DNA from 3 places in the Micromonospora sp. CPCC 206171 genome. Region 3 is predicted to be linked to each of the others. Evidence: riboswitches for the same ligand, from Rfam matches in the RefSeq annotation. Region 3 holds a riboswitch; each other region holds the start of a gene.
What was found. A riboswitch is a leader RNA that binds a small molecule or an ion and turns the genes downstream of it on or off. The one in region 3 is predicted to bind cyclic di-AMP.

Region 1: another riboswitch for cyclic di-AMP. It lies ahead of V6U89_RS19035 (coiled-coil domain-containing protein); the one in region 3 lies ahead of V6U89_RS15915 (transglycosylase family protein).
Region 2: another riboswitch for cyclic di-AMP. It lies ahead of V6U89_RS09375 (coiled-coil domain-containing protein); the one in region 3 lies ahead of V6U89_RS15915 (transglycosylase family protein).

Annotation. Positions count from the first base shown of each region.
Region 1 covers NZ_JBAKHT010000016.1:68,739-72,032, forward strand. The annotation lists gene V6U89_RS19025 (heavy metal translocating P-type ATPase) at 1-503, opposite strand, end outside; gene V6U89_RS19030 (YibE/F family protein) at 822-2,162, shown strand; cyclic di-AMP (ydaO/yuaA leader) riboswitch at 2,329-2,459, shown strand; gene V6U89_RS19035 (coiled-coil domain-containing protein) at 2,464-3,294, shown strand, end outside.
Region 2 covers NZ_JBAKHT010000005.1:200,829-204,122, reverse strand. The annotation lists gene V6U89_RS09385 (HelD family protein) at 1-550, shown strand, start outside; gene V6U89_RS09380 (cation diffusion facilitator family transporter) at 716-1,630, shown strand; cyclic di-AMP (ydaO/yuaA leader) riboswitch at 1,772-1,903, shown strand; gene V6U89_RS09375 (coiled-coil domain-containing protein) at 1,908-2,966, shown strand; gene V6U89_RS09370 (hypothetical protein) at 3,084-3,294, shown strand, end outside.
Region 3 covers NZ_JBAKHT010000012.1:57,058-60,351, forward strand. The annotation lists gene nhaA (Na+/H+ antiporter NhaA) at 1-918, opposite strand, end outside; gene V6U89_RS15915 (transglycosylase family protein) at 1,165-1,848, opposite strand; cyclic di-AMP (ydaO/yuaA leader) riboswitch at 1,847-2,021, opposite strand; gene htpG (molecular chaperone HtpG) at 3,074-3,294, opposite strand, start outside.

The DNA of each region.
Region 1 (3,294 bases), on a different contig from region 3:
ACCCGCTCGGCGTCGTCGGGGAGCAGCGCGGCCAGCGCCGCGAGCGCACCCCGCGCCTGCCCGACGGCCTTCATCTCCTGCCAGTGCCCGAGCAGCATGATGGTGACCAGGGCGGCCAACTCCCACCAGAAGTCCAGCTCGAAGGCGCCGAGGCTGGTGGCGAGCGACGCGGCGTACGCGACGGTGATCGCCATCCCGATCAGCAGCATCATGCCCGGGGCCCGGTCGCGCACCTCGCGCACCGCGCCGACGAGGAACGGCCAGCCGCCCCACCAGAAGACCACCGAGCCGAGCACCGGCCCGACCAGGGACCGGCCGGGGAACTCCAGCGGGTAGCCGAACCACTCCATCACCATGTGGCTGGTGGCGACCACGGGCAGGGTCAGCGCCAGGCAGAACCAGAACCGACGGCGGAACATCTCCGGGTCGTGGCCGGCGTGCCGGTCGTGCCCCCGGTGCCGGCCCGGCCCCGGGGACCCGGCCGGTCCGGCGTGCTGGTCCATGCCCCCACGATGCCCGGTGGGCGCGCTGCCGATGGCCCGAACCGGGCGGACCCGCACCGAACCTGGCTACGATTCTCCGGCCATGACTCGCCATCCGCCGCAGCTGCCGCCCGCCCGCGTACCGCGCCGGGCTCGGCTGCCGTGGGCGACCGCCCGGGCGGGTCGCCACGCCGGGCGACCGCACCGTCCGGTCACGCTGGGTGACCTCGCCGGCACCCAGGGGCCACACCGGGGTACGCGGCTCGCCACGCGCGTTGCGCCGGTGAACCGACCGGCCGGCTGACACGTACCCCGCCCTGGATCGTTGGGAGACTCGCAATGGGCGCCGACCACACCCGTCCCGCTCCGTCCACCCCACCGGGGGTGCGACGGATCCTCGTCGCGACGGTGGTCCCGCTGTTCGTCGTCACGGTGATCGCCGCCCTGGTGCTGTGGCCGCGCGACTCGCGGCAGGCCGACGTCGGCGCCGAGCCGGCGCGCCACCACGGCACGGTGACCCGGGTGGTGACCGAACCCTGCCCGCCGACGCCGGAGGCGCCGCCCGGCGCGGCCGAGGGCCCGTGCGGGACCGTGACGGTCCGGGTCGAGCAGGGCCCGGACAGCGGCCAGCAGGTGGAGACGCCGGTGCCCGCCGGCCCGGGCGCGCCCACCGTGGCGGTCGGCGACGAGGTGGTGCTGGTCCAGCTCGCCGACCCGGCCGACCCCACCGCCACCAGCTACCAGATCGCCGAACACCAACGCGGCAAGCCCCTGGTGTGGCTGGTGGCGCTCTTCGCGGCGGCGATCGTGGCGTTCGGCCGGCTGCGCGGGCTGGCCGCGCTGGCCGGGCTCGGCGCCAGCTTCGCCATCCTGCTGGCCTTCGTCGTACCCGGCATCGCGGCGGGCGGCTCGCCGCTGCTGATCGCGATCACCGGCTCGGCGCTGATCATGTTCGTGGTGCTGTACCTGACCCACGGGATCACCGCGCAGACCTCGGTGGCGGTCCTCGGCACGCTCGGCAGCCTGGTGCTGACCGGACTCCTCGGCAGCCTGGCCACCGCTGCCGCCCACCTGACCGGGTTCGGCAGCGAGGAGGCCACCACGCTGTCGATGTACCAGCGCGACGTCGACCTGCACGGGCTGCTGCTGGCCGGCATCATCATCGGCTCGCTCGGCGTGCTCGACGACGTCACCGTCACCCAGGCCGCCACCGTCACCGAGCTGGCGCACGCCAACCCCGGACTGTCCCGGACGCAGCTCTACCGGGCCGCCACCCGGGTCGGCCGGGCGCACATCGCCTCCACGGTGAACACCATCGTGCTCGCGTACGCGGGCGCGTCGCTGCCGCTGCTGCTCCTGCTCACCGCCGACAGCCGGCCGGTGAGCCAGATCCTCACCAGCGAGTTCCTGGCCCAGGAGATCGTCCGCAGCGCGGTGGCGACGCTCGGCCTGGTCGCCGCCGTACCGCTGACCACCGCGCTGGCCGCGCTGGTCGCCACCGCCGGTCGTGGCCCGGCCGACGAGCCCGCCCGGGACAACGGGCCGGCACCCACGCCCCGCCCCTCCGCCGACCGGGACACGGCGCTCGAGGCGCTGAGCGCGTCGCGTCCCGGCCGACCGTCCACCCCGGCCCCCGCACGGTGGCCCGACCCGGAAAGGAGCACGGACACCGCATGGTGAGACTCCGCAGCGTGACCGACGCCGACGCGGAACCTGACGAACGCGTCACTCGTCACGCATCGCTACGACGAAATAACGCTTTTAGTCGGGTTCTGGACGTAGATCCCCGGTACGACTCTCGGGTAACCTCGCTGCCGGTCACCGCCGAAGGCGCGCAGCGGCGCCTGCGGTGCCGCCGCCCAATCGCCGCGAGGCGAACCGGGGAACCAGGTACATGGGGTGAATCCGCGCGAGCGGTAGGGGCCACTTCCGTCCCGAACCCGTCAGCTAACCCGGTCGGCGGTCGACGGAAGGGAACACTGTGACGGCACCCCTGCGCCGCTGGTTGACTCCGGTGGTGGCCGTGTTCGCCGCTCTGGCCATCCTCGGCGGTCCGACAGCCGCGATCGCCGCGCCCTCGACCCCCACCCCCTCCGGGCACGAGGAGGACGACGAGCCCAAGCTGCTCACCGACGTCATCGAGCTGCGCAACCGCGAGTATTCCAAGGCCAAGACGCAGCTGGAGAAGTCCAAGAAGCGCCAGCAGCAGCTCGGGCTGGAGGTGCGGCGCGCGCAGGACGAGCTGGCGGCGTTGCAGCCGACGGTCTCGCAGCTCGCGGCGCAGTCGTACCGGACCGGCCGGATCGGCGCGGTGGCGATGCTGTTGGAGAGCGACGCCCCCGACTCGTTCGTCCGGCGCGCCGCCGCCCTGGACGAGCTGAACATGGTCAACGCGCAGAAGCTGGCCAAGGTCACCGCCGCCAAGAACCGCGCGGAGCAGGCCAAGCTGGCGCTGGACGCCGAGGTGCGCGAGCAGCAGAAGCTCACCAACGACATGGCCCGGGAGAGCCGGGAGGCCGAGAAGGCCCTCCAGCTGGTCGGCGGCCGGGGCTTCACCGGCGGCCTGGTCGACGCGACCTCGCCGGTCGCCCGGATCGGCCCCGGCCGAACCGCGGACGGCGGCTGGCGTCCCGAGTCGCGCACCGAGGACGACCCGACGACCTCCGGCACCATCACGCCGCGCACCCTGCACGCGTACAAGGAGGTCCGGCGGGCCGGCTTCAACCGGTTCGCGGGCTGCTACCGGCCCGGTGGGCCGTGGGAGCACCCGAAGGGCAAGGCCTGCGACTGGTCGTTGCAGCGGAGCGGCTTC
Region 2 (3,294 bases), on a different contig from region 3:
CTCCTGGACGGTGGTGGGCGACCCGGCGCAGACCGCCTGGACCGGTGACCCGCAGGAGCTGGACCGGGCCCGGGACCAGGCGCTGGGCCGGCGGCGGCGGCACCGCTTCGCGTTGACCACGAACTACCGCAACTCGGCGGAGATCTTCGCGGTGGCGGCGGCGGAGATCCGCCGGCTCTACCCCGACCTGGAGCTGCCGACGGCGGTCCGCTCCACCGGCGTGGAGCCGGTCGCGCTGACCGTCGCCGCCGACCGCCTGCCGGCGGCGACCGTGCAGGCCGTCGAGGCACTGCTCACCGAGGTGGAGGGCACGGTCGGCGTGATCACGCCGGTGCCGCGCCGCGACGAGGTGGCCGGCTGGCTGAGCGGGCGCGGCGGCTCCCGGCTCCAGGTGGTGACCAGCCTTCAGGCCAAGGGCATGGAGTACGACGGCGTCGTGCTCATCTCCCCGCGCGAGATCCGCGCCGATCCCGGCTCGGGCGTGCGCACCCTCTACGTCGCCCTCTCCCGCGCCACCCAGCGCCTCACCACCATCGACCCCACCCCCTAACCCCCCGAGCCCGCACTTTCAGAGAAAGAGGGGCCTCCGCGCGCGGAACAGCCACGCTTTCTCTGAAAGTGCGGCTCGCGCAGGGTGGGTATGGGGGTTGGTTGCATACATAGCTATGTGAGCATAGGTTGGGTTCGAGTCGTCGGGGCGACGGAGGGTGTGGGCGTGGGCGCAGGTCATGACCACCACGGGTCGGTCGCGAACGCGGCGCACCGCCACCGGGGGCGGCTCTGGGCGGCCTCCGCGCTGCTCGCCGCGCTGATGGTGGTCGAGGCCGTCGCCGCGTTCGGCACCGGCTCGCTGGCCCTGCTCTCCGACGCCGGGCACATGTTCACCGACGTGCTCGGCATCGGCATGGCGCTGGCCGCCATCACCGCCATCCGGCACGGCGACCGGGACCCGCAGCGCACCTTCGGGCTCTACCGGCTGGAGGTGCTGGCCGCGCTCGCCAACGCCGTCCTGCTCAGCGGGGTGGCGATCTACGTGCTGATCGAGGCGGTCCGCCGGTTCGGCGATCCGCCGGAGGTGCGCACCGGGCCGATGCTGGCGGTGGCGGTGCTCGGCCTGCTGGCCAACCTCGTCGCGTTCGCGCTGCTGCGCGCGGGGGCGCAGGAGAGCATCAACCTGCGCGGAGCGTACCTGGAGGTGCTCGGCGACCTGCTCGGCTCACTGGGCGTGATCGGGGCCGCGCTGCTCATCGCCGGCACCGGCTGGTGGTGGGCCGACCCGGCCGTGGCGGTCGCGATCGGCCTGTTCATCCTCCCCCGCACCTGGCGGCTCGGCCGCGCGGCGGTGCGCATCCTGGTCCAGGCCGCCCCGGAGCATCTCCAGGTGACCGCCGTGCACGACCGGCTGACCGCCGTCCCCGGCGTCGCCGAGGTGCACGACCTGCACGTCTGGACGCTCACCTCCGGCATGGAGGTCGCCTCCGCCCACCTCACCATGGTCCCCGGCGCCGAGGTCGGCACGGTGCTCGCCGCCGCCCGCACCGCCCTGCACGAGGACTTCCACATCGAGCACGCCACCCTCCAGATCGAGCCGGGGGCCGCCCCCGGCGCCTGCGGGCAGGTCGAGTGGTGACGAAATCGGACACCTATTGTCCAGTTATGTCACCTACACCGCGATTCACTCCAGTACCCTCAGTCACGAAACGGGCGGGTGTCACACCCGTACCGGTAGGCTCGGTCCCGGCCTCCGCCAGGCGGCACCCTCCGGTGCCGGCGGTGGCCGCCGCCTAATCGCCTGCCAGGGCGAGCCGGGGAACCATGTTCGTGGGGTGCATCCGCGTCAGCGGTAGGGATCTTCCGTCCCGAACCCGTCAGCTAACCCGGTCGGCGGCTGACGGAAGGACATGTTCATGCACGTACGACGTACCACCGCACGGCTGGCGGCCGCGGTCGTCGCGGCACTCGCCCTCGGCGTGTCGTCCGCGCCCGTCCCGGCGACCGCCGCTCCCCCCGCCACCCGGCTCGCCGCCGCCCCCGGCGACCCCGAGGGCGGCACCCCGGCGCTGCGGGCCCAGCTCGACGCGGCCAGCAAGGGCTGGATCGACGCCAAGGCCGCGCTGGAACGCTCCACCAAGCGGCAGCAGGAACTCAACAACCAGCTCAAGACGATGGAGTCGGAGCTGACCGTCCGGCAGGGCAAGGTCGGCGAGATCGCCGGCGTGGCGTACCGGACCGGGCGGCTCGGGCCGGTGTCGGCGCTGCTCAACAGCTCCAGCCCCGAAGGCTTCCTGGACCGGGCGGCGGCGCTGGAGACGGTCGCTTCCCACGAGGACCGGGAGCTGCGCAACCTGATCCGGACCCGTGACGACGCCACCCGCACCCGGGCCGCGCTCGACCAGGAGCTCGTCGAGCAGCGCAAGCAGGTCGCGGTGATGGCCAAGCGCAAGCAGCAGGCCGAGCGGGCCCTGGCGGTGGCCGCGGCCGACAAGCCCGCCGCCAGCGCCGGCGGCGGCTCCAACCCGGGTACCTCCACCGCCAACGCCAAGGCGGCGCCGCGCAACCCCGACGGCTCCTGGCCGTCGGAATCCTGCAGCGTCAACGATCCCACCCCGGCCAACGGCTGCATCACCCCGCGCATGCTCAACGCGCTGCGGCAGGCCCAGGCGGCCGGCTTCACCCGGTACGTCTCCTGCTACCGCCCCAGCGGCTCCGGCGAGCACCCCAAGGGCCGGGCCTGCGACTTCGCGGCGCAGAAGAGCGGCTTCGGCGGCGACGCGACCGGCGGTGACCGGACGTACGGCAACAACCTGGCCGCGTACTTCATCCGCAACGCCGACCGGCTCGCCGTGCTCTACGTGATCTGGTATCGGCAGATCTGGCTGCCCAGCAGCGGGTGGAAGTCGTACAGCGGGGCCGGCGGGGACCCGTCCAGCGACCACACCAACCACGTGCACCTGTCGGTCTACTGACCGACCGGCGGCGGGGCCCGTCCGACGCGGACGGGCCCCGCCGTACGCGCGCCGACGTACCCGGGATGTCGTCGACCGGCCCACGACGCGGCGCGACGGCCGGGCGAGCATCGAGGCATGACCCGACTCTCCCCCGACGGCCGCAAGACCCTGCTCACCCTGCACCTGGTGACCGCACTGGGCTGGCTCGGCGCGGACCTCGTGCTGCTCACCCTCGGCATCGCCGGGCTGCGCGGCGCCGACCCGGGGGTGGTCTACCCGGCGGCGGCGCTGGTGGCGACCTGGCTCTTCGCGCCGCTGAGCGTGCTGGTCTGGGTGATCGGCGTGA
Region 3 (3,294 bases):
CGCGGTGGCCAGCCCGGCCAGGCCGCCGACCGTGACGCCGGCGGAGAGGAACGCGAAGATCGGCACCGCCACCCCGGCGGAGATCGGCCGGAACCGGTGCTCGAAGTGCTCGGCCAGGCCCGGCCCGGCGTCCGGCCCGCCGGCGGCCTCGCTGCGCAGCACCGGGACGGTGAAGGCGAGCAGCACCCCCGCCACCGTGGCGTGCACTCCCGAGGCGTGCACGAGCGTCCAGGTCACGGCGGCCAGCGGCAGCAGCAGCCACCAGGACCGGACCCGGCGCTGCACCAGCACGGCGAAGAGCGCGAGTGGCACCAGCGCGGCCAGCAGCGGGGCCACGGCGAGGCTGGAGGTGTAGAAGACCGCGATGATGACGATGGCGAGCAGGTCGTCGACGACCGCCAGGGTGAGCAGGAAGGTACGCAGCGCCGACGGCAGCAGCGGTCCCACCACCGCGAGCACCGCCAGGGCGAACGCGATGTCGGTGGCCGTGGGGATCGCCCACCCCCGGGCACCGTCGACCCCGGCGATGAGGACGAACAGCACCGCGGGTACGACCACCCCGCCGACCGCCGCCGCCACCGGCACCGCGGCCCGGCGCGGGTCGCGCAGGTCGCCGGCGACGAACTCGCGTTTGAGTTCCAGCCCGGCGACGAAGAAGAAGACCGCCAGCAGCCCGTCGGCGGCCCAGGTGGCGAGGGTGAGATCGAGGTGCAGCGACGCCGGGCCGACGGTGAGGTCCCGCAGCGCCCGGTAGCCGTCCGCCCAGGGTGAGTTCGACCAGAGCAGCGCGAGCAGCGCCCCGACGAGCAGGAGCGCCCCGCCCACGGTCTCCTTGCGGAGGATGGCGGAGATGCGGCTGGTCTCGCCCCAGGAGCGGCGGGCGAACAGGCTGGTACGGCGCCGGGGGGCGTCGGTCACGGGGTCTCCTCGTCGGCAGGGGTCGCGTCATCCACCGCCGACCAGACTTCCCGGCACACCAGGGCCAACCCTATCCCCGCCCCCGGCCGACGGCCCGACGACCCGGCGACGCGGACGCGCCGGCGGGCCGGTCCACGCGCGCCGGGTACCCCGCCGGCAGCGGCCCGAACCACGACGGCGCCGTGGACGCGGCGACGCCCGGCCGGTCGTCCGGCCGGGCGTCGTCACGGTGCCCAGGTGCTGGGGTCAGAGGCTGAGCTTCTGACCGGGGAAGATCAGCCCCGGGTCGGCGCCGACCACGCGCCTGTTGCGCTCGTACAGCGCCTGCCAGCCACCGGCCAGGTCCCGGGCGTCGGCGATCTGCGACAGGGTGTCGCCCGACCGCACCACGTACACGTCGCCGGTCGCGGCCGGCGCGCTGCGCCGCTGGCTGCGGGTGCTGTGCTGCTCCCGCGAGGACCGCTCGGTGGAGGCGGCCTTCGACGAGTTCCGCGAACTCGAGCGCCGCTCCGACTTCTGCGACTTCTGCGACTTCTCGCTGGTGGTGGCGTAGCTCTTGGTGGAGCCGCCCTTGCGGCCGCAGGTCGGCCAGGCGCCGATGCCCTGACCGTCGAGCACCTTCTCGGCGATGGCGATCTGCTCGCCCCGGCTGGCCAGGTCGGCGCGGGAGGCGTACTTCTTGCCGCCGTAGCCGGCCCAGGTGCTCTGCGAGAACTGCAGGCCGCCGTAGTAGCCGTTGCCGGTGTTGATGTGCCAGTTTCCGCCGGACTCGCACTGGGCGATGGCGTCCCAGTTGACGCTGGCGGCGCTCGCCGGCGACGCCGGCGCCAGGACGGCGGCGACCCCGGTGACCGCACCGACGGCGAGCGTGCCGACGGCGATGCGGCGCGAGCTGACCCGTCGGTGACGGGCGGTGTATTCAGTTGCCATGTGGATTCCTCCACGCCGACGAGGTGAGCTGTCGGGTTCGGGCCGAGGAGCCCGGCCGCCGTGGGCGGCTTCACCCCGAGGTGACGTGCACCGAGGAACGTGTGGGTCCCCCGCTCCATGCCCGCTGACAAAGGTCCCACCGGCCGGCGGCATGGATTAGGCGTTACCGGCCGTGGTGTCCGCGATCGCGAACACGAACGACGTTAGGAACTGTTTCGGGCGATTGCCCACTTCTTGTGAAGTTCTTCACCCGGCTGAGCGACGGGCCCTCGTCTGCAGTTGCAGACGGTCCCCCGGTTTGGACAATGTGCGGGCTCTGCGCGGCGGACGCCCTGTCCGGGGCAAGCCGGAGCTGTTCCGGGTACGCACAATGGACGCCTCAGCGGCGGCTCAGCGCGGGGGCGGCCGACGACAGCCATACGGGCGATCAGCCCCGACAACCGGGTGTCGGCGTAGGACACCTGTTCGACATCCTGCGATAATTCGGCGTGGCCCTCACACCCGAGCAGGCTCGCCTGCACCTTCCCCGCTTTCTCGCGCTGGTCGAGAAGACTGCGACCTGCTGGTACCTACCCGGGCGCGCACGTGAGAACGGCTACGGCACCCGCGTGGTCACGACACATTCGTCGTCGGCAGGTCACGTAGTAACGGCGAGTGCCGCGAATGTGCGAGAGCCTACGCGCGGCAGAAATACGGTTACCAGGGGACGGCAGCCGATCTGAAGAGGCGATGTCGCAACGGGCACGTACGGACGGCTGAGAACACCAGAACGGCCAACCGAACCCGGGACGGTAGGCAACGAACTGAGCGATTGTGTCTCGACTGCCGCCGCGAGGCGGTGTCGCGGTACGAGGCGAAGCGCCGACAGCCGACTCCGAGGAAGGATCAGCAGGGCCTTGGGCCGGACGGCGGCTAGAAGGACCGGACCGTGCCCCCACCGTGACGGCCAGCCACGACAGCGGTGAGGAGACGGGCCAACAGCCTCGGCAAAGCTGCGGACGAACTCCACCGCCGACGAAGTGGTCGGTCCGCGTACCGTGGCGGCCCTGCGCGGCGGTCACGCCGATGCCGGTGGTGACTGGCGGCCGGCCGACGACGCACGCCCGGAGGCAGACGGGGCACGCGGACGCTGCGGCGTGGCGGCACCGGTGGGGACGGGGCCTTCGTCCCGCGCTTCGACGGTCCCGGCCCGGTGGGCGAGCACCGGGCCGGGACCGTCGTCGCGTCAGAGGGTGCGGGCCAGCCGGTCGGCGAGGACCCGGGCGAACCGGGCCGGGTCGGCCAGGTCGCCGCCCTCGGCGAGCAGCGCCATGCCGTACAGCAGCTCGGCGGTCTCGGTGAGGGCGGCGGAGTCGCCGCCCTGCTCGTGCGCCACGCGCAGGCCGGTGACCAGCGGGTGGGTCGGGTTGAGTTCGAGGATGCGCTTGACCTTCGGCACCTCCTGCC